2 regions of the Bradyrhizobium sp. WSM2254 genome follow, and region 2 is predicted to be linked to the other one. Evidence: riboswitches for the same ligand, from Rfam matches in the RefSeq annotation. Region 2 holds a riboswitch; the other holds the start of a gene.
The links. A riboswitch is a leader RNA that binds a small molecule or an ion and turns the genes downstream of it on or off. The one in region 2 is predicted to bind glycine.

Region 1: linked by a shared signal. The riboswitch ahead of gcvT (glycine cleavage system aminomethyltransferase GcvT) and the one ahead of A3M7_RS0113860 (D-amino acid dehydrogenase) in region 2 are both predicted to bind glycine.

Annotation. Positions count from the first base shown of each region.
Region 1 is NZ_KI421444.1:124,351-135,469, forward strand. Features, by position in the region: gene A3M7_RS45655 (hypothetical protein) at 738-971, opposite strand; gene A3M7_RS51145 (hypothetical protein) at 1,113-1,238, shown strand; gene recA (recombinase RecA) at 1,669-2,757, shown strand; gene A3M7_RS0138370 (hypothetical protein) at 2,873-3,859, shown strand; gene gcvP (aminomethyl-transferring glycine dehydrogenase) at 3,970-6,834, opposite strand; gene gcvH (glycine cleavage system protein GcvH) at 6,992-7,360, opposite strand; gene gcvT (glycine cleavage system aminomethyltransferase GcvT) at 7,372-8,517, opposite strand; glycine riboswitch at 8,663-8,751, opposite strand; gene alaS (alanine--tRNA ligase) at 8,983-11,119, shown strand, end outside.
Region 2 is NZ_AXAB01000018.1:191,893-203,011, forward strand. Features, by position in the region: gene A3M7_RS0113845 (mandelate racemase/muconate lactonizing enzyme family protein) at 1-84, shown strand, start outside; gene A3M7_RS0113850 (Xaa-Pro peptidase family protein) at 121-1,299, shown strand; gene A3M7_RS0113855 (amidohydrolase family protein) at 1,419-2,858, shown strand; glycine riboswitch at 2,910-3,012, shown strand; gene A3M7_RS0113860 (D-amino acid dehydrogenase) at 3,159-4,424, shown strand; gene A3M7_RS0113865 (NAD/NADP octopine/nopaline dehydrogenase family protein) at 4,552-5,640, shown strand; gene A3M7_RS0113870 (dipicolinate synthase subunit DpsA) at 5,637-6,527, shown strand; gene A3M7_RS0113875 (dihydroorotase family protein) at 6,524-7,870, shown strand; gene A3M7_RS0113880 (resolvase) at 7,918-8,553, shown strand; gene A3M7_RS0113885 (2-hydroxymuconate tautomerase) at 8,553-8,753, shown strand; gene A3M7_RS0113890 (isochorismatase family protein) at 8,750-9,739, shown strand; gene A3M7_RS0113895 (GntR family transcriptional regulator) at 9,953-10,735, shown strand; gene A3M7_RS0113900 (RidA family protein) at 10,762-11,119, shown strand, end outside.

The DNA of each region.
Region 1 (11,119 bases), on a different contig from region 2:
GGCGTTGCACTTGTTCGGCAAGGCGCTCTTCAAGGGATGAGGTTTGCTTGAACCGGCGTCGCTGCATGGCGCTGCTCCATTCCAGAGGAGGCGGGAGCGCTAATGGCGTTCTCATCACCGATGAAAGCCAAGGGCCGCGCGGTGATGGCATAGTCTGACATGTCCGCTGCCGGACATCTGGTCAATCTTGACCACCTCGGGAAAAGTTGGCGAAAGCAAATCAGGCCACTGCGATTTTCAAACCGGCCTTGGCTGGCCCCGGCACCTTGGCTCCAGCTCCCCGGTCCCTCTCGAGTTGGGGCCTTTTGCTATCCGCAAATAAAAACGCCGCCCGCTCAATATGGCGCGGGCGGCGGCTTTCCAGCCCCAGGGGGGATGATGCAAAACCCCGGTAATGCTTTGTCTGCACACTCCATGCCAAGGTTCATTGTGCTGGAGCGGGACATCTTGATGCCGGTGGAGCTCCAGAGGGACCCGAACGTCGTTCAGCTTGGGGCACCAGGGGATCAAATACGGACAGCACCCCACCTCCGGGTGCTGTCCTAATTTGGACGCCCGCAGGGGCAGATCGGGACATTGGGAAGTGTTGGGGCGGGAGCCCTTAGGAACGATTGCTGGATTGCCAGGTTTTCCCGATGCCCTTCCCCAAGGGCACCCCGTCGGCCCCAGCTCAACGCCCCCCTAATCCTGCGAGCTGGGGCCTTTTTCGTTCAAAGAGGCCGCCAACCGAGGCGGCCTTATTGCTTCGGCGGATGTAGCTCGCTCTTGAGCCAGCCCTGCACTTGTTCAGCTTTCAGGGGGTCAGGGTCGAACGTCGCGATCTTATGGTCGGATTGCCATAGCTCTATCGCGTCGTTTTCCACCAGGGACTTGGCCCGTTCCTTGGCCGCAGCATCATCCGCGCAGATCAGGTCGAGGCGCTGTTTGATGTGCCCATCCTTGCCAATCACATAGGCTTGGTACTCAGGCATCTGACGGCCCTCAGCAGCCGCGATGAATGGAACCCATTAAATGCTCTTGTTCCATTCCTTGCAAGGTTCGCTACATGTTCTTCGGGATTAAATATGATCTGTCCCAAGGGTTGGCCTGGACCTGAATTAGGCGTGAGGGCGATGATGCGCCTGTCCAGGGACAAGCACGATTTTTGGGAGAAAATGGATATCGCCTATCCGAAGTTGAACGACGCCAATCTGCTTCTGCCGTTCGACGATCTTCCCAGGCTAGGGAAGCCCAAATGAAAGAGGCCGCCAACTGAGGCGGCCCTTGTTCTTGAATTTTAAACGGCCCCAAGAGGGGGCCGCCAACCCGTCTGGCGGGTTTTCCTCCAGCAGTCGGGGGGGCGCCTTTCGGCTGGAGACGCGAGCAAACGCGCTGCCAAGCCGATTGTTCCCCAAGGTGTTCTCTTAGCGGAACGCCCCGGCCTTTATTCGCTACACCCACAACGAGTTAATCCTAAACACGCATGAACAGGTTGTGGCGGGACGCGAACAAAATAGGACACTTCCGAATTCAGCTTAGGACACTAGGGGTTAAATACGGACAGTACCCAAATCCGTAAAAGAACATATTGCGAACTCGGAACAAATAGGGTACATTGCTTTTATCGCCGGCCCGCCTCGCCAATCGTTTGTCCCCCTAGCGAATCCTCGCCATAAGGAGCACGACCCAATGTCCGCAACTGCCCTGCGTATCGTCGAAGGATCTTCCATGGACAAGAGTAAAGCTCTGGCCGCCGCGCTCTCCCAGATCGAGCGCCAGTTCGGCAAGGGTTCCGTGATGAAGCTGGGCAAGAACGACCGGTCGATGGATGTCGAGGCGGTGTCGTCAGGCTCGCTCGGGCTCGATATCGCGCTCGGGATCGGCGGCCTGCCGAAGGGGCGCGTCGTGGAAATCTACGGGCCGGAATCCTCGGGCAAGACCACGCTGGCGCTGCACACGGTGGCCGAAGCGCAGAAGAAGGGCGGCATCTGCGCCTTCATCGACGCCGAGCACGCGCTCGACCCGGTCTATGCGAGGAAGCTCGGGGTCAACATCGACGAGCTGCTGATCTCGCAGCCTGACACCGGCGAGCAGGCGCTTGAGATCTGCGACACGCTGGTGCGTTCGGGTGCGGTGGACGTTCTGGTGGTCGATTCGGTCGCGGCGCTGGTGCCAAAGGCCGAACTCGAGGGCGAGATGGGTGAATCGCTGCCGGGTCTCCAAGCGCGGTTGATGAGTCAGGCGCTGCGCAAGCTCACGGCGTCCATCAACAAGTCCCACACCATGGTGATCTTCATCAACCAGATCCGCATGAAGATCGGTGTGATGTATGGCTCACCGGAGACCACCACCGGCGGCAACGCGCTGAAGTTCTACGCCTCCGTCCGCCTCGACATCCGCCGCATCGGCGCGATCAAGGAGCGCGACGAAGTGGTCGGCAACACCACGCGCGTCAAGGTGGTGAAGAACAAGCTGGCGCCGCCCTTCAAGCAGGTCGAATTCGACATCATGTACGGCGAGGGCGTTTCCAAGATGGGCGAGATCCTCGATCTCGGCGTCAAGGCCGGCATCGTCGAGAAGTCCGGCGCCTGGTTCTCCTATGACAGCCAGCGCCTCGGCCAGGGCCGCGAGAACTCGAAGGCGTTTTTGAAGGCCAACCCCGACATCACCGCCAAGATCGAGACAGCGATCCGCCAGAACTCCGGCCTGATCGCCGAGCAGATCCTGGCCGGTACGCCGGAGCGCGACGCCGACGGCGAGGAGCCGACGGAAGAGTAGGTTTTAACGCGGAAAGTTTTTCGCGAGGAGCGGGCGCTGAGGACGTTGAGTTGCCGACGTCTTCGGCGCCCGTTTCGTTTTGTGCGTGGGGGTGGGTGCGTCGACGATGAAGCGCATGATCCTGACCAGTTCGTCCGGCGTCGGTCTCACCTATGCCGATCGCGCCGACATGGTTGTTCCGCTCATCTTTCGGTTCGTGTCGGGACCGCTGCCCACGTCGCACCACCTCGGGACCTACCTCACGGGAGGCTTTTTCAGAGGCGATCCGGAGGTGCGTTGGTCCGATCTTGTTGCCCGGTCTCCTGAGACCGGTCTCGCGCACAAGGAACTCCCGCTGGTCTGGTTCTGCGAGACCTGCGGCGTCGAGCTCATCGAGCTGTGGTTTGATCCCGCCCCGAACAATCAATTGCAGCTGATCTGGATCCTCGATTATCTCCGCGCCGAACCCTACATGGCCGAGCGCCTGAAATTGCGACTGGTCGATTTCGATTTGCTCGGAGCAGACGTCGCTGGGCTTCGCGATCGTGCGGTGCGGGCGGTCGATGTGACGGAGCGCGAATTCGAGGTCGCCCGCATGGCCTGGGAGGCCTACCGGGCGCCAACGCCGGAGCTCTGTTCCGGATTGCTCGGCAGGGATTTCCCCAGGCTACCCTTCCTGAAGCCGGCGATGGAAGAATTGCTGGCAGAACTGCCGTCACCAATCACCGGATTGGGAGCGACGGAAGCGCGGCTTCTCGAACTGATTGCGAGGGGACACAACCGTACCAAGGAGCTGTTTCAGCCGGGCGGCCTGCTCGAAACACGCGTGTTCGACCAGTGGGAGCTCGGCCCTTTGCTCGAAGGGCTCGCGTCCGGTCCGATGCCGGCGGTCGCCGGTCTCGATCCGAAGCTCGCAACGCTTGCTCCGCACGATGCGCGAGGTCGCAACGCCGCCTATCGCCGGAGCCGGCTGTTGCTGACGGACTTCGGCAAAGCCGTGCTTGCGGGCCGGGAAGACTTCCTCAGCCACAATCCGATCCGGCGCTGGTGGGGCGGCACGCTTCTGACCAACGAACGACTTTGGCGTTGGGACGCCCAAAGTCGTTCGCTGGTGGCGCCGTAAGCTAGATTGTAGGATGGATGGGTAGAGCGCAGCGATACCCATCGCTTTCCTATCGCCGGAAGGGAACGAAGTGATGGGTTTCGCTGCGCTCTACCCATCCTACGAATCCCTTACTCCGCCGCCTCGGCGTAGTCGCTCACCGGCGGGCAGGAGCACACCAGGTTGCGGTCGCCATAGACGTTGTCGACGCGCCCCACAGGGCTCCAGTATTTGTCGGTGCGCGAGACGCCGTCGGGGAAGCAGCCCTCGGCACGCGTGTAGGCGCGATTCCACGCATCATCCGCGATGTCGTGCACGGTGTGCGGGGCTTGGCGCAAAGGCGACGCCTCGATCTTGAAGCGGCCGGCCTCGACCTCGGCGATTTCCTTCCGGATCGCGATCATCGCCTCGCAGAAGCGATCCAGCTCCGCCTTCGATTCCGATTCGGTCGGCTCGATCATCAGCGTGCCCGGCACCGGGAAGCTCATGGTCGGAGCGTGGAAGCCGTAATCGATCAGGCGCTTGGCGATGTCGTCCACGGTGACGCCGCTGGTCGTCTTCAGCGCACGGGGATCGACGATGCACTCATGCGCGACGCGGCCCTTCGCGTTCTTGTAGAGCACCGGGAAATGCGCATCGAGCCTTGCTGCAATGTAGTTGGCGTTGAGGATCGCGATCTCGGTGGCGCGCTTCAGCCCTTCGCCGCCCATCATCAGGATATAGATGTAGGAGATGGTCAGGATCGAGGCCGAGCCGAACGGTGCGGCCGAGACCGGGCCGACCGGCGCATCCCCATTCGTCGCGGGGTGGCCCGGCAGGAACGGCGCAAGATGCGCCTTGACGCCGATCGGGCCCATGCCCGGGCCGCCGCCGCCATGCGGAATGCAGAAGGTCTTGTGCAGGTTGAGATGGCTGACGTCGGCGCCGTAATCGCCGGGCCGTGACAGACCGACCTGCGCGTTGAGGTTGGCGCCGTCGAGATACACCTGGCCGCCATGGCCGTGCACGATGTCGCAGATCTCGCTTATGTGCTCCTCGAACACGCCGTGGGTCGAGGGATAGGTGATCATCACCGCGGCGAGGTCATTCGCATGCTTGTCGGCCTTGGCGCGGAGATCATTGACGTCGACGTCGCCGTTCTTCTCGCAAGCGACCACCACCACGTCCATGCCGACCATCGCGGCCGAGGCCGGGTTAGTGCCGTGGGCGGAGGAGGGGATCAGGCAGATCTTGCGATGCGTCTCTCCGCGCGCGGCGTGATAGGCGCGGATCGCCAGAAGCCCGGCATATTCGCCCTGCGCGCCGGAATTCGGCTGCAGCGAGATCGCATCATAGCCGGTAATGTCGCACAGCCACTTTTCCAGCCGCGCGAACAGCGCGTGATAGCCCTTGGCCTGCTCGCGCGGGGCGAACGGGTGCAGGGAGCCGAATTCCGGCCAGGTCAGCGGCATCATCTCGGTGGTCGCGTTCAGCTTCATGGTGCAGGAGCCGAGCGGGATCATCGCGCGGTCGAGCGCGAGGTCGCGGTCGCTGAGCTTGCGCATGTAGCGCAGCATCTCGGTCTCCGAGCGATGCGCGTGGAACACCGGATGGATGAGGAACGCGGTCGTGCGCTTCAGCGCCTCCGGCAGCGCCTCGTGCGTGGTGGCGTCGATCTCGGCGTAAGCAAGCTGGCCGCCGAAGGCGCGCCAGACCGCCTCGACGGTCGCGGGCGTGGTGGTCTCGTCGAGCGCGATGCGCAAAGCCGCATCACCGACGCCGAGATTGATCTTCTCGGCAGCCGCGCGCGCGACGATCTCGGCGCGCTTGGCGCCGGCATCGACGCTGAGCGTGTCGAAGAAGTTTTCGCTAGCAGGCGCAAAGCCGATCTTGCGCAGCCCGCTGGCGAGCACGGCAGCGCGGCGATGCACCTGGCGCGCGATCTGCGCAAGGCCTTCGGGGCCGTGATAGACCGCATACATCGCGGCGATCACGGCGAGCAGCACCTGCGCGGTGCAGATGTTGGAGGTCGCCTTCTCGCGGCGGATGTGCTGCTCGCGGGTCTGGAGCGCGAGGCGGTAGGCCGGCATCCCGCGCGAATCCACGGAGAGGCCGACGATGCGGCCGGGCAGCGAGCGCTTCAGCGCATCGCGCACCGCCATGTAGGCCGCGTGCGGCCCGCCATAGCCCATCGGCACGCCGAAGCGCTGCGCCGAGCCGATCGCGATGTCGGCCCCGAGCTCGCCGGGCGAGGCGAGCAGCGTCAGGGCCAGCAGGTCGGCGGCAACGATCGCGAGGGCGCCCTTGGCCTTCAGCGTCGCGATTGCGGGCCTGAGATCGCGCACTGCGCCCGAACTGCCGGGATATTGCAGCAGCGCGCCGAGCACGTCGGCGCTGTCGAGTTCGGTGAGAGGATCGCCGACGATCAGCTTCCAGCCGAGCGGCTCGGCGCGGGTGCGCATCACAGCTAACGTCTGCGGATGCACGTCCTTGTCGACGAAGAAGGCCTTCGCTTCGACCCGCGAGTGCCGCTCCGCCAGCGCCATCGCTTCGGCTGCCGCGGTCGCCTCGTCGAGCAGCGAGGCGTTGGCGACGTCGAGCCCGGTGAGGTCGCAGATCATGGTCTGGAAGTTGAACAGCGCCTCCAGCCGGCCCTGGCTGATCTCCGGCTGGTACGGCGTGTAGGCGGTGTACCAGGCCGGATTTTCCAGGATGTTGCGCTGGATCACCGCGGGCAGGATCGTGCCCGAATAGCCCTGGCCGATCAGCGAGGTGAAGACCTGGTTTTGGGCAGCGAGCTCGCCCATATGCGCGATCGCCTCGGTCTCGCTGAGCGGCTTGCCGAGATCGAGCGGGGCGGCCTGCCGGATCGAGGCCGGCAGCGTTTCCGCCATCAGCGCGTCGACGCTCTTGGCGTTGACGGCCTCCAGCATCGCGGCGACGTCGCGCGCCGACGGGCCGATGTGGCGGCGAGCGAAATTGGCGGTGTCGCCGTTGGATTTGCGGTGCGCGGTCATCATGGGTCCTCGCTAGGAGTTGCTGTCATCGCCCGCGAAGGCGGGCGATCCAGTACGCCGCGGCCTCTCGGTTCTGGCCGAACCGGCTGCGTTTACTGGATGCCCCGCCTTCGCGGGGCATGACAGTGAGTATGTTGAAACGGCTCGGGTCATATCCTCACGCCGTGTGGGCCTTGTAGGCGGCTTCATCCATGAGGCCGCCGAGTTCGCTCTTGTCGGCAATCTTGATCTTGAAGAACCAGGCGGCGCCTTGCGCATCGGTGTTCACCAGCGCCGGCTCGGCGGCGAGCGCGGCGTTGGTCTCGAGCACTTCGCCCGTAACAGGCGCGTAGACGTCGGAGGCGGCCTTCACCGATTCCACCACGGCGGCGGCTTCCGCCTTCTTCAGCACGCGGCCAAGCTTGGGCAGTTCGACGAACACGACGTCGCCGAGCTGCTGCTGCGCGTAGTCGGTGATGCCGACGGTGGCGACGTCGCCCTCGATGGCGAGCCATTCATGATCGGAGGTGTACAGCGTCGTGGTCATTTCTGAAGTCCTCAGCGTTTGTAGGTGTTTTTCACGAAGGGCATGGCGGCGACCGTGAGCGGCAGTCGCTGGCCGCGCACCTCGGCGAAGAGGCTGGTGCCGAGCGCGCCCAGTGCGGTGGGCACGTAGCCCATCGCGACCGGCGCGTTCAGGCTCGGGCCGAAGCCGCCCGATGTGACCGTTCCGATCGGCGCGGCGGATGTCGCATCCGCAAACAGCAGCGCGCCCTCGCGCACCGGCGCGCGGCCTTCCGCGCGCAGGCCGACGCGGCGGCGGCCGGCACCCTGATCGAAATGGGCGAGGATCTTCTCGGCGCCGGGGAAACCACCGGCGCGGGCGCCGCCGCTGCGGCGGCTTTTCTGCACCGACCATTCCAGCGCGGCCTCGACCGGCGTGGTGGCGGTGTCGATGTCGTGGCCGTAGAGGCAGAGCCCGGCCTCCAGCCGCAGGCTGTCGCGGGCGCCGAGGCCGATCGGCAGCACGTCAGGGTTTTCCAGCAGACTTTTTGCCAGACGCTCGGCGTCCGCGGCCGGAACCGAAATCTCGAACCCGTCCTCGCCGGTGTAGCCGGAGCGCGAGACGAAGCAGTCGAGGCCGGCGACCTTGTGCGGGCCGGCGTCCATGAACTTCACGGACGGCGCCTCTGCACAGAATTTCGCCAGCGCGGATTCGGCCTTCGGGCCCTGGAGCGCGATCAGGGCGCGGTCGGCCAGCGAATCGATGACGCAGTCGTCGGACAGATGCGCGCGCAGATGCGCCTCGTCCTCGGCCTTGCAGGCGGCGTTGACGACCAGGAACAGGTGATCGCCGAAATTGGCGACCATCAGGTCGTCGAGAATGCCGCCATCTTCATTGGTGAACTGGGCGTAGCGCTGCCGGCCCGGCGCAATCGCGACGATGTCCTGCGGCACCAGCCGTTCCAGCGCGCGGGCGGCGTCCTCGACCTTGCCGGACTTCGGCAGCAAGCGGATCTGGCCCATGTGGGAGACGTCGAACAGGCCGGCGGAGCTGCGGGTATGGAGATGTTCCTTCAGCACGCCCGCGGGGTACTGCACGGGCATGTCATAGCCCGCGAACGGCACCATCTTGCCGCCGAGGGACACATGAAGGTCGTGGAGGGGCGTACGTTTTAGGGAGTCTTGGTCGGGTGCAAGCATCACAGGGGCCCTCGGCGGTTCCCCGGGGACGATTCCCCGAGCCAACCAGTCGAAGCCCCATCTGTCGCTGTGCCTGAGAGTATTATCCCGTCGGCGGACGCAGTCCGGGCCTCAAGCCCGTCGGCGCCTCTTTCCAGATGCTGTCAAAGCCACGCGGTCCTTTTGCCTGAGAGTTTCCGGGGCGGTTGCTCCTTCGGCGCCGGCACCAAAGCCGGTCTCTCCCGACGTGGCCGTACGATACAGATGGGTAGAGACCACAGGGCAGCCAAGCCTGTCAACGCGGGGATTGCGCCTTTCAACGGGATTGCAACGGGATTGCGCGCCTGCGGCAACCCTCTGATCTCTCTGCACAGTTTCTGGACAGCGAAGCTGGCCTTGTCTAAAAGCGCTTTGGCCCGCAGATATCAGCCTTAATTTCCGGTTTGGACGGCGGTCGCGGGTCCGAACACACCCGATTGGATGAACATGAGCGGCGTCAACGAGATCAGGTCGACCTTTCTGAACTTCTTTGCCGAGAACGGCCACGAGATCGTGCCGTCCTCGCCATTGGTGCCGCGCAACGATCCGACGTTGATGTTCACCAATGCCGGCATGGTGCAGTTCAAGAACGTCTTCACCGGCGTCGAGAAGCGGCCCTATCAGCGCGCCACCACCTCGCAGAAATGCGTGCGCGCCGGCGGCAAGCACAACGACCTCGACAATGTCGGCTACACCGCGCGCCATCTCACCTTCTTCGAGATGCTCGGCAACTTCTCGTTCGGCGACTATTTCAAGGAGCGCGCGATCGAGCTGGCCTGGACGCTCATCACCAAGGACTTTGGGCTGAAGAAGGACAAGCTGCTCGTCACGGTCTACCACACCGACGACGAGGCGCATGGGCTCTGGAAGAAGATCGCCGGCTTCTCCGACGACCGCATCATCCGCATCCCGACCTCGGACAATTTCTGGGCGATGGGCGACACCGGGCCGTGCGGCCCGTGCTCGGAGATTTTTATCGATCGCGGTGACCATATCTGGGGTGGCCCTCCCGGTTCTCCTGAGGAGGACGGCGACCGCTTCCTCGAATTCTGGAATCTGGTGTTCATGCAATACGAGCAGGTGACGAAGGAGGAGCGCGTGGATCTGCCGCGTCCCTCGATCGACACCGGCATGGGCCTGGAGCGCATGGCCTGCATCATGCAGGGCGTGGACAGCGTGTTCGAGACCGATCTGTTCCGCCACCTGATCGACGCGACCGCCTCCGCGCTCGGCAGCGGGCCGAACGAGCAGACTGTCGCCTCGTTCCGCGTCATCGCCGACCACTTACGCTCCTCGGCCTTCCTCGTCTCCGACGGCGTGCTGCCCTCCAATGAAGGCCGCGGCTATGTGCTGCGCCGGATCATGCGCCGCGCGATGCGCCATGCGCAGCTTCTCGGCGCGAAAGAGCCGCTGATGCACCGCCTGGTCTGGGCGCTGGTCCGCGAGATGGGCCAGGCCTATCCGGAGCTGATGCGCGCGGAAAATCTGATCGAGGAAACGCTGCGGCTGGAAGAGACCCGCTTCCGCAAGACGCTGGTGCGGGGCCTTGCCATCCTCGACGAGAAGAGCGCTTCGTTGAAGAAGGGCGACATGTTCGACGGCGACGTCGCCTTCACGCTGTACGACACCTACGGCTTCCCGCTGGACCTGACGCAGGACGCGCTGAAGTCGCGCGGCATCGGCGTGGATCAAGCTTCGTTTACCGACGCGATGGAGCGCCAGAAGGCCAAGGCGCGCGAGTCCTGGAAGGGCTCGGGCGAGGCGGCCTCCGAGGCGATCTGGTTCCCGCTGCGCGAAAAGCTCGGGGCCACCGAATTCCTGGGCTACGAGACCGAGACCGCCGAAGGCGTGGTGTCCGCGCTGGTGAAGGACGGCCAGGAAGCCACGAGCCTCAAGGCCGGCGAGACCGGCGCGCTGGTGCTGAACCAGACGCCGTTCTACGCGGAGTCCGGCGGCCAGGTCGGTGACACCGGCGTGCTGCTCGGGGAGGGCGGTATCAGGTTCCGCGTCACCGACACGCAGAAGAAGCTCGGCGATCTCTTCGTCCATATCGGCACGGTGGAGAGCGGCGAAATCAAGCTCGGCACCGCGCTGCAGCTCGAGGTCGATCATTCGCGTCGCTCGTCGATCCGAGCGCATCACTCAGCGACGCACCTCATCCACGAGGCGCTGCGCCAGGTGCTCGGCGATCACATCGCCCAGCGCGGCTCGATGGTCGCGCCGGATCGTCTGCGTTTCGACTTCGTGCATCCGAAGCCGATCACGGCGGAGGAACTGGCCCGCGTCGAGGACATCGCCAACGACGTGGTGCTGGAGAACGACGAGGTCACGACCCGCGTCATGGGCGTCGATGAAGCCCGCGAAGCGGGGGCGCGCGCCCTGTTTGGCGAGAAATATGGCGACGAAGTCCGCGTGGTCTCGATGGGCCGGACCGCGCGCGAGCGCGGCGCCAATGCGCTCGGCTGGTCGGTCGAGCTCTGCGGCGGCACCCATGTGAAGCGCACCGGCGACATCGGCCTGATCACGCTGACCGGCGAGAGCGCGGTCGCCTCCGGCGTGCGCCGCATCGAGGCGCTCACCGGCA
Region 2 (11,119 bases):
GGCGCAATCGTCGTGCCATCCGGACCGGGAATGGGTATCGAGGTCGACCAGACGAAGATCGAAAAGTACCGCGTGCGAGATTAGGCGCGCAGCAAAGAAGTTGGAAAAACAGGAGCGGTCATGCGGGCGGAAATCGTCGCGAAACAAGTCAAGTCAATGTCTCAGCATGGGCTGGATGCCATCATCTGCTCTTCGCCTGAAAATTTTTCGTATACTGCGGGGTTCGTGGTCCCCTCGCAACCACTCATCCGTCACCGCCATGCAATGACCATCGTCACTGCCGACGGCCGCTCGGCATTGTTCGGCGTCGATATGGAGGCATCGACGATCAAGCGTCGCCAGCCGGACGTGCCGACGCGCATCTGGGCGGAATTCTCAGACGATCCCATGCTTGTGCTCGCCGATCAACTCGCGGGGCTCGGACTTGCTCAGGCTCGCATTGGACTCGAAATGGACTACCTGCCGGCGGGGGATTTTGCCCGGCTGCTCGCGGCCATGCCGGCCGCAAAGTTCGAGCGTGCCGAGCCGATCCTGGCGCGACTTCGCCAAATCAAGACCTCGGAGGAGATTGCGCTTTTGCGCAAGCTTTCCCGTATTGCCGACCAGGCCATTACCGATACTCTCTCTGTGGTCGACGAGGGCAATTCCGAAATGGACATCGCCGGCCACCTGACCCGCAATGTCTATGCTCTCGGCGCCGATCACTTCAAGCTGATGATCGTGGCGACCGGCGAGCGTAGCGTCTTGCCCAACGTCGGCCCGTCGGAGCGCGTCTTGAAGCGGGGGGACGTCTGCCGTGTGGAGATATTCTCCGTCATCGACGGGTATCAGGCTGGCGTCTGCCGAACCGCGATCGTCGGCGAGGCACCGCCCATGGCCGAGAAGATCTGGGCGCATTTGGTCGAATGCAAATACGAAATCATGGAGAAAGTGAAGCCGGGCGCGAGCTGTCGCAATATCTACGATGCGTTCATTGCGAAGCTCGCCAAGCTAGATCTGCCGCCGATCTCGTTCGTGGGCCACGGTATTGGCCTGCACCTGCACGAAGATCCCTACCTTGGACTGACGCCAGTGCTGGGCAAGCCGGGCACCGACGCGCCGCTCGAGGCGAACATGGTGCTTGGTTTCGAGCCGCTTTGCTATGACACCGGCCATGGCTTCGGCATGCAGAACAAGGATATGCTGCTGGTGACCGCCAATGGGTCGGAACTGCTTTCCGACTATGCCGACACCGACCGGTTGATTCCCGTGGGTACGGCCAGGAAAAGCGGGGCCGTGCGCAGGGCCGCCGTCGCTTGACGGAGGCTCCAAGCGGGGAGGAGCTGTTCGCTTGGTTAAAGGTCGCACGAAACTGCCCGGCGTTATGGCGCGGCAGTCAGGTGGGGCGGTCGTGATGGCAGAGTATTGGGTGAAGAGGCATGCGCACGCTGATCAAGGACTTGAACTTCGCCTTCACGGTCGACAAGAACGACACGGTCGTGCGCAACGCCAGTCTCGTGGTCGAGAACGACCGCATCTCGGATATCGGTCCGGCCGATGACGTGGCCGCGCGGCAAAAAAGCGTCACTTTCGACAAGGTGATCGATGGCAAGATGCTCGGTGTCTGCCCGGGCTTCGTCGACAGCCACGTTCATCTTTCGGAGACGCTGTCGCGCGCAGTCTTCCCGGACAATCTCAACACCCGGGCCTGGGTGTTCCACTGGGCTAAGCCCTTTTACGCTCACATCACCGAAGAAGACGAATATTGGGGTGCGCTGCTGGGCATCACCGAGATGCTGCGTTGTGGCACCACATGTTTTCTCGACATGGGATCGCAATACGATCCCGGCATCGTCGTTCGCGCGATGGAAAACGTCGGCATTCGCGGCATCACCGGGCGGCACGCGGCCGACAATCCACCGCCCGAGCTCCCCCGCGGATGGACCCAGGAAATGGTGGATCATCATTTCTTCCCGAACGCCGAGGCCGCACTCAAGGTGCTCGAGGATTGTGTGGTCCGCTACAACGGCGCCCTCGACGGCCGTGCGCGTTGCTGGGTCAATATCGAAGGCAAGGAACCGTGTAGCCTCGAACTCCACGTTGGAGCGGTGAAACTGGCTGAGAGGTTGGGCGTCGGCACGACCTATCATCTCGCCACCTCGATCGAGGAGGCGAGGGTTTGCGAGAAAAAATATGGCTGCTGGCCCATCACGCGTATCGATCGGGCCGGAGGCATAGGAAAGAACCTAGTCATCGCTCACGGCGCGGCCGTTTCCGACGAAGAGGTCCGTCTGCTCGCCGAGCGTGGCGCCAGCGTCGCCTTCTGCCCGTGCTCGTCATTCAAGTTGGGGAAGGGTGCAACCGCGATCGGCAAATATCCGGAGATGGTGAAGGCCGGCGTTAAAGTCGGCCTCGGCACCGATGGCGTGTCGGCGGCCGGCAACATGAACCTGATGCGGCAAATGCTGCTCGTCGCCGGTATGTTCAAGGACGCCCGCTTGCAACCGGACATATTCACTGCACGACAAGCACTACGCGCCGCGACCATCGAAGGTGCGAAGGCGTTGATGTGGGACGACGAGATCGGTTCGCTGGAAATCGGCAAGAAGGCCGATTTCGTCCTCTTCGACCTGGACCACGTCGAATGGACGCCGTTCTACGATCCACTGCAAGCTTTGGTATTCTCTGCATCGACCGCTTCGATCGTGCAGACTTGGGTCGATGGGAAGGCGTCATATGTCGACGGCAAGGTGCAGGGGGTTGACGAGCCGCAGATTCGGCGCAAAGCCCGGCAACTGGCTGCTGCGGCGGTCGAGCGCGCTGGTCTGCATGACGAAGCGGTCGAGACGACCACGACTCTTTACGACGTCGGCAATTGACGAGCCGGCTCTAGCTGCGGAGGCGCAGGAGAGAAGAACCTATCGCGTTCAATAGGCTGCATGGGAGAGATCGGTCGCCGTCGTGACGGTGTTGGCCGGCGCCGAAGGAGCAACCCCCAGGAAACTCTCAGGCAAAAGGGACCATGCAGCTGAACGATCTGGAGAGTGGCACTTCGAGTGTCCACCGAAGGGGACCACCGTACCGGCCGAGCCGTGGCGGTTAATCTCTCAGGTACAGCGACAGATTGGGGACAAACCGCGGGCCTCGGCCCGCTCCCAACTTCGATCGCGGAGAGCGAAATGCCACATGTTGTCGTCATCGGCGCCGGTATCACCGGCGTCACCACCGCCTATGCCCTTCTCAACCGCGGCTATACCGTTACGGTGATCGAGCGTCAGCGCTACGCGGGCATGGAGACATCGTTCGCCAATGGCGGCCAACTTTCCGCAAGCAATGCGGAGGTCTGGAATAGCTGGTCGACCGTCTTCAAGGGAGTGAGGTGGATGTTGAGGCGCGATGCACCGCTCCTCATGAATCCAGCGCCGACCTGGCACAAATATTCCTGGCTTGGCGAATTCATCTTCAACATCAAGAATTATCGCGACAACACGGTTGAGACGACACGGCTCGCCATCGCCGCACGCAAGCATCTCTTCGCCATTGCCGAGCGCGAGGACATCGACTTCGACCACGAGCGTCGCGGCATCCTTCACTTCTATCGGGATAAGCAGAGTTTCCAAAACGCGCTGAAGGTCAATGCCATTCTCGTGGAGGGGGGCTTGGACCGTCGTCCAGTGACGGCCGCAGAGGTGAAGTCGATCGAGCCGACGCTGCACGGCGACTTCTTCGGAGGTTTCTATACCCCGTCGGATTCCACCGGAGACATCCACAAGTTCGTTTGCGGTCTCGCCAAGGCATGCGAGAGACGTGGCGTGCGTTTCGTCTTTGACGCCACTGTGAGGCAGATCGCTCGGGACGAAATTTTCCGCATCCAGTATGCGCGTGACGAGCCTTCAGGCGGCGCTCGTGTCGATGAGATCGATGCCGACAGTGTCGTCATATGCGCCGGTTCCGCAAGCCGCAACCTCGCGGCGATGCTCGGCGACCGGCTCAACGTTTACCCTGTCAAGGGCTATTCGATCACCGTGCACCTCGACGACGAGCGGAGTCAGAAAGCGGCGCCTTGGGTCAGCCTGCTCGATGATGGCGCCAAGGTCGTTACCAGTCGATTGGGCGCTGCGCGCTTTCGCGTCGCCGGAACGGCAGAGTTCAACGGCATGAACCGCGACATACGCCAAGATCGGATCAAGCCGCTGGTTGATTGGACGCGAGCGCTGTTCCCGTCTGTCGACACCAACCGCGTTGTGCCATGGGCCGGCTTGCGTCCGATGATGCCGAACATGATGCCGCGTGTCGGTAGGGGCAGGATGCCGGGCGTCTTCTACAACACTGGCCACGGCCACCTGGGCTGGACCCTTTCGGCCGCAACAGCGGAGACGGTTGCCGAATGCCTTGCCGGCGAATTTGGGCCCAGCATCACGGAATGGCTCCGACTGGCAACGTAGCCCGTCTGGTTTGAGTCCATGCGGCGTCAGCAATTCTCTCGCTTGACAATCGCGCTTGTGATCATAAACTGTGATCAAATATTTGCGTTGGCGGGCGCGGTTTGCGCTTCGATCTGCGGAGAAAAGAATGAAGGTTGCAGTACTCGGAGGAGGAGCGGGGGGCGCGGCCTCGGTCGCAGAATTGGTTCTCGCGGGCCACTCCGTTCATTTCTGGGCGCGTTCGGCCGAAACGCTTGAGCCGCACATCAAGCTTGGCGGCGTTGCATTCGATGGTAAGCTTGGCGAAGGAGTCGCAAAGCCTACTCTGATTACGACAGATCTCAAGTCGGCCATTTTCGGAGTGGATGTGGCGGTCGTCGTGCTGCCGACCTTCTCGCACTCGGCCATAGCCAATGCTCTCGCCGGGGCCGGCTGGCCGTGGAGCAAACCGGTCGTGCTCAACCCCGGTCACACCGGAGGAGCACTGGAATTCGCCGAGGCCTATTCCCGCACCGGGCGGGCAGTGCCTCCGGTGGTTGAGTTCTCGACCCTTACATACGTCGCGCGCAAATACCGTCCCGACGGGGTCACCATTAGTGGCCGCGCAAAACAACTGAAGGCCGCCGCTCTCAAGGGAGGAGCGGAGGCGCTGGAGGTTGCGTCGAAATTGTACCCCGGTATTACGCCGGTTCGTGACGTGATCGCCTCCGACCTCTCCAACGTGAACATGGTCCTGCATCCCCCCGGCGCGGTGCTGGGAGCCGCGTGGGTCGAGGCGACCGGCGGCAACTTCACTTTCTATGTCGACGCCATGACGCCCGGGGTCGCCCGGGTCATGCGGCAATTGGACGACGAGCGCTTGGCGGTCGCCCGGGCATTCGGGCATGAATTGCCGAATTTGATTGAAGAGATGAAGCTGCTCGGCACGGTGGAGGCTGACGTGATTGACGTCACCGATTACCGCGCCGCAATTGCGGGCGGCGAGGCCAATCGCCGTATCAAGGGACCGGATTCGCTCGAGTATCGGTATTACAAAGAGGATTTCGGTCACGGCCTGCTACCCTTCCTGGAGTTTGCACGGATCGCCGACGTCAACGTGCCCGTCGCGACGTCGCTCTATCGCCTGGCGCAGGCCGCAGTCGGAACCGACTATCGGATCGGTGGCCGGACCGCAGAAGCAATGGGCATCACCGGCATGTCCAGGGATCAGCTCATTGAGAAGGTAAGGGCCCCATGAGTTGGCAGAATATGGTCATCGCAATCGTAGCTGGCGACGCACGTGAACAGGAGATCGCTCGCTGTGCCGTGCGGGCTGGAGCCGCCGTTCGAGCCTACGGCTTTCCATGGCCTGACGGGGGCATCGAAGGTGTCTATCATGCTGCCGATGCAGCCGACGCATTGAAGGGTGCCGACATAGCGCTGTTTCCGATTCCGGGTATCAGCGCGGAGGGCGCACTCTTCGCGCCAAAGTGTCCGCAAAAGATCATTCCGACGCGCGAGATGTTGGCCGGCATGAGGCGCCCCGGCAACATCATACTCGGTTGGGCGGGCGACAATCTAAAGACCCATTGCAAAGCGCTCGGCATCGCACTGCACGAGTACGAATGGGACGTCGATCTCATGCTGCTGCGGGGGCCAGCGATCGTCGAGGGTGTATTGAAGGTGATCATTGAAAACACGCAGATCACCATCCACAAGTCCAACGTTTGCCTGGTTGGCCAAGGCACCATCGGCTCGCTTCTTACGAAGACGTTGGTTGGCCTCGGGGCTCATGTCCACGTCGCGGCGCGCAACCCGGTTCAGCGTGCAGCTGCCTATGCGACCGGTGCAGAGGCGCTGACGCTCGAACAATTGCCGGCAGTTCTGCATCGCATGGACATCGTCATTGGCAGCGTTCCAAAGCGATTGCTCGAGCGCGATCAGCTGGCTTTGCTACCCAAACACGCGCTGCTGGTCGATGTCGCGGCGCCTCCCGGAACGATCGACCGGGACGCCGCCGCCGAACTTGGACTGAAGGTTGTCTGGGCGCGCGGCATGGGCGCGCGTGCACCGATCACCGTCGGCCGCAGCCAGTGGACAGGCATCAGCCGGCGCATAGAAGCAATACTGGAGCAAGGACAATGAAGGCGGATCTGGTCATAAAGAACGCGCGAGTGGTTCGCCACGACGGAGAATTCCACGGCGGCGTCGCGGTGAAGGACGGCAAGATCGTCCTGACCGGGGCTGACGAAGTCCTTCCGGAGGCCAAGCGCACCATCGACGCCGAGGGGCGGGTGTTGATGCCGGGCTTGATCGACCCGCACTGCCATCTGGGCGTGAAGTTTCCCTTTGCCGAGGATATGCGCACCGAAACGGCGGCTGCGGCCTCCGGCGGCGTGACGACAGCGCTTCTCTATATCCGCAATCTGAAGGAGTCCTATCTGCCGTTCTACGCGGAGCGCAAAGCGATCGGCGAGGAAAACTCGGTGATCGACTTCGGCTTTCATTTCGGGATCCAGCGCGAGGAACATATCGCCGAGATTCCGGAAGTCATCGCCAAGACCGGCGTCAAATCCTTCAAATGCTATTTCGGCTACGAGCCGGACAATCCGATCGGCATCGTGCCGGCGACCGACGGCTGGGTCTATGCTGCGATGCGCATCTTGTCGAAGGTTCCCGGCGGGGTGATCAACGTTCACTGCGAGAACACCCAGATAGCATCCTGGATCAAAAAGGAGATCGCGGCCACCGGCCGTCAGGATCTCGGCGCATACACGGAATCCCGCCCGGCCTTCTGCGAGGTGGAAACCATCCGTCGCATGCTCTTCCTTGCCGAGAAGACCGGCTGCTCGCTTCATCTGGTCCACACCTCCGTCGGCATGGGTCCGATACTCGCCGCCGAGGCCCAGGCGCGTGGCGTCCGCGTGACGGTCGAGACCTGTCCTCATTACCTCACCCGCACGTGCTACGACGAAGATCTCGACATGCGTGCGAAGATATCGCCGCCGTTGCGCGACCGGAACGAACTCGAGGGTCTTTGGCACGGCGTCATGAACGGTTCGGTCTACAGCCTTGGGACCGACCACGTGCCGTTTCTGCCCAAGAAGCTGGAGGATCTTTGGACCGAATTTCCGGGTGTGGTGAGCTTTCCCTGGGAGCTGTCGCTGATGCTTCATTTCGGCGTCCATCAGCGCGGTTTGCCGTTGACCCGGCTTGTCGAGCTCAACTCTTTCAACCCTGCGCGACGCTTCGGGCTCTGGCCGCGGAAGGGCCATATCGATGTCGGCTTCGACGCGGACCTTGTGCTGGTCGATCTCGACGAGCAGCGCACGGTCAAGCACACCGGCAAGGGTACCTGCATCTACGAGGGATGGACGCTCAAGGGTTGGCCGGTGATGACCGTTGCGCGCGGTGACGTTGTCTATGAAAACGGTTCCGTCGCCGACAACCACTATGGTCGCGGTCGATGCGTGACCCTGCCGTCATGAGTGGCGCGGACTTCCACCGACTGGAGTTGGCGGGCCGAGAGTCGCTCATGCCCGCTCCAATGTCGGTGAGTGAAGCTGTCGCCGGTATCGTGGCGCGCAAGGCCACGCTCCGCCAGGAGAGATTGTCCGGAATCCACAATCCATGGGGACATGCGATCGGCTTGACCGATCCCTGGGTCTTTCTGGGTCTTTGCGAGAGCCAGGGTGTCGTTGGTGGAGCGCGCGACATCTTGGGGCCTGACATCATCCTGTGGGACAGCGAGCTATTCGCGGAAGTGCGCAGCTATGCCGACTTTCTGCGCGAAGGGCGCGAAGGTCGGTATTGGCCGGTTACGCCACTGGCGGGGGCGATTGTCTTGTTGCCCGTTGGCCAGGCTGACCCTCTGCCGAGGGCTGTCGGGCTGAACGAGATCGGAACGAATGTGCTCGAGATGCTCGATCCGTCGGAACCGATCTATGTCATCCGGCTGATGCCAGGCACTAGTCATTTCGATCGAGATCCGCAGCATTCCGCCCACCGCGCGTGCATGGAGGAGCAAGTTTTGATCAACTATGCCAACCGTCCCCTGTGGCTGCTCAGCGGTGTCGATCGGGCAAGGAACGATCTGGTTACGGGCTTCGCGGCTGTCGCGCCCACTTGGGCATCCGGCGCTCTGCCCACTCAAAAAGGAGGAGATTTCTGATGCCGTTTGTCGTCGTCGAAATGTGGGAAGGCCGCACAGTCGAACAGAAGCGCCGACTTGTAAAGGCTATCACCAAGGCAATGGTCGAGGAGGCCGCCTGCAAGCCTGATCATTTGCATGTGGTGATCCACGAAACGCCAAAAGACAGCTGGGGCCGCGCCGGCGTGCTCGGTATCGACATGGCGGAGGACAAGAAATGAGCCTGGAAGCCCTCGATTATCGCAAGTCGGCCCTGCTGGTCATCGATCTCCAGAATGCCTTCATCCACGAGAAGGGAACGCTGGGCATTTCCGGAGTGGATACAAAGCGCCTGTCCTCGATCGTCTCGCCGCTGGCAAGACTGATCAAGCGGTGCCAGGACGCCGATATTCCCGTCATCTGGACAATGCAGGAGCATTTTGCCGTCGACAGGAATCGCGCCAAGAAGAAACTGCTCGGCCATACCGCCCGGCGCAAACAGGTGTCCGCACTCGCCGGCAGCTGGGACGAGGAGATCATCGACGAGCTCAAGCCGCTGGCCGAGTTCAATCCTTCCTTCGTGATCCGCAAGCACCGCTTCGGTGCGTTCTACGAGACCAGGCTCGAGATGATGCTGAAGATGCTGGGGACACAGCACCTGTTCATCACCGGGGCAACCACCAACGCCTGCGTCGAGACGAGCATCCGCGAAGCCTATCTCCGCGATCTCGATGTAATCGCCGTCGAGGACTGCGTGTCCGGCGTCAATGCGGATTGGGAAGCCACGGCCAAGCAGGTGTGGAAGCAGTATTTTTGCGAGATCGCACCGTCGGCCGACGTTCTCGACTGGATCGCTGACCAGGTGAAGCCGAGGGTTACCAACTATGGTCACCAATTGATCATGGTGAATGACATCGACAGGTCGGTCGACTTCTATACCCGTCAACTGGGATTCACAATCAGGCCGGCCAAGCCGCTGGCTGACGGACGGCCCTTCGTTGCCTTCCACCAAGGCATAGCTCTCATCAACGGCAAGGTTGCAGACCATCGCCAGCTCGACCATATCGCCTTTGAGGTCAATGATGTGCGTGCGCTAGACGCCAAGCTGAAAAAGGCCGGCGTGCACTACTACAATGAGCTGCATGATGGGCCTTATGGCTTGACGATCTACATCGCCGATCCGGACGGAACCAAGGTCGAGCTCTATCAGGTCGGGGCTGCGGTTTAGCCCCAGAGCCGCTCATGCGGAGTGCTCTGGACAACATTCTTTGCCCTAGTCGGCGGGCCGAGCCACCTGGTGCGCCGATTTGCTGCAGCATTGCTTCACGCTGCGGTTGCTGCTTGCTCTCAAATCCACTACAGATCACGATATGAGATCAAAATGACGGAAGTCATCGAAGTCTTCCTCGAAGGATGGTCTTGATGTCCTCAGGTATATCGGATGGCGCGTCGCGACATCCTAAGAGAAAAAGAGAGGCGGGAGATGCGGATCGCTAAAACGGAAGTTGCCGCAAACGGCAACGAAGAAGGCAAGCGGCAGCGGGGCCACATCTACGAGCGTGTGCTGAGCTATATGCGTAGAGGACTTATGGTCGGAGCCTTTGTTCCCGGCCAGGTCATGAGCTTGCGCAAGCTGGCAGCAGGACTCGGAACCAGCCCCATGCCGGTTCGTGAAGTGCTGAGCCAGCTCGTGGCGGCGAATGCCTTGGAAGAAACCAAGGGGGGCTCCGTACGCGTGCCGAGGCTGAGCGCTGAGAAGCTGAGCGATATCTTTTCAGTGCGTGAACTGCTTGAGGGTACGGCAGCTGAGCTCGCCGCCAAGAAAGCTTCGCCTGCGCTCCTTAGCGGCCTGACGTCCATCAATAAGCAGTTGCTTCAGGCGATCGCCAAGCGTGACATTCTGAACTGCCTTTCCTTCAACCAGAAATTTCATTTCACGCTCTACCAGGCGAGCGAATCCGAGACGCTCATGCTCTTGATCGAGTCGCTGTGGTTGCAGTTCGGGCCGACCATGTACATGTCGTTACTGATCCCCTCGAAGCCCTGGAGTGCATCTCATCACGAGGACATTCTGGCGGGGTTGAAGGAGGGCAACCCAATAGCGGTCAAACGCGGGACGATCCAGGACATCCGGACGACTTGCCGGGCCTTGCTCAGCATCGCCGGCTCGCAGGGAGCCGAGCTCCCCTTCGCGCAAGGAATGGAACTGCAATTCGATGACTGAGAACCCGAGATCCGGAGTACCGCGCCATGGAAGCAAAGATCGAACAAAAACTGGCCCAACTCGGAATCAACCTGCCCGCAACGACGTCTCCAAGCGCCAACTACGTTCCCGCGCGCAGACTGGGTAGCCAGATCTTCATCTCCGGGCAGGTCCCTAGCGAGGGCGGCAAGGACAAGTACATCGGTAAGCTCGGCTCGAACTTCTCCGTGGAGGAAGGCCAAAAAGCTGCGCGTCTTTGTGCAATCAATATTCTTGCTCAGCTCAAGCAGGCATTGGACGGCAATCTCGACAGGGTGGTCGGGGTCATTCGGCTGGGTGGCTTTGTCAATGCCGAGCCGGACTTCAAAGATCATCCCAAGGTCATCAATGGCGCGTCTGACCTGA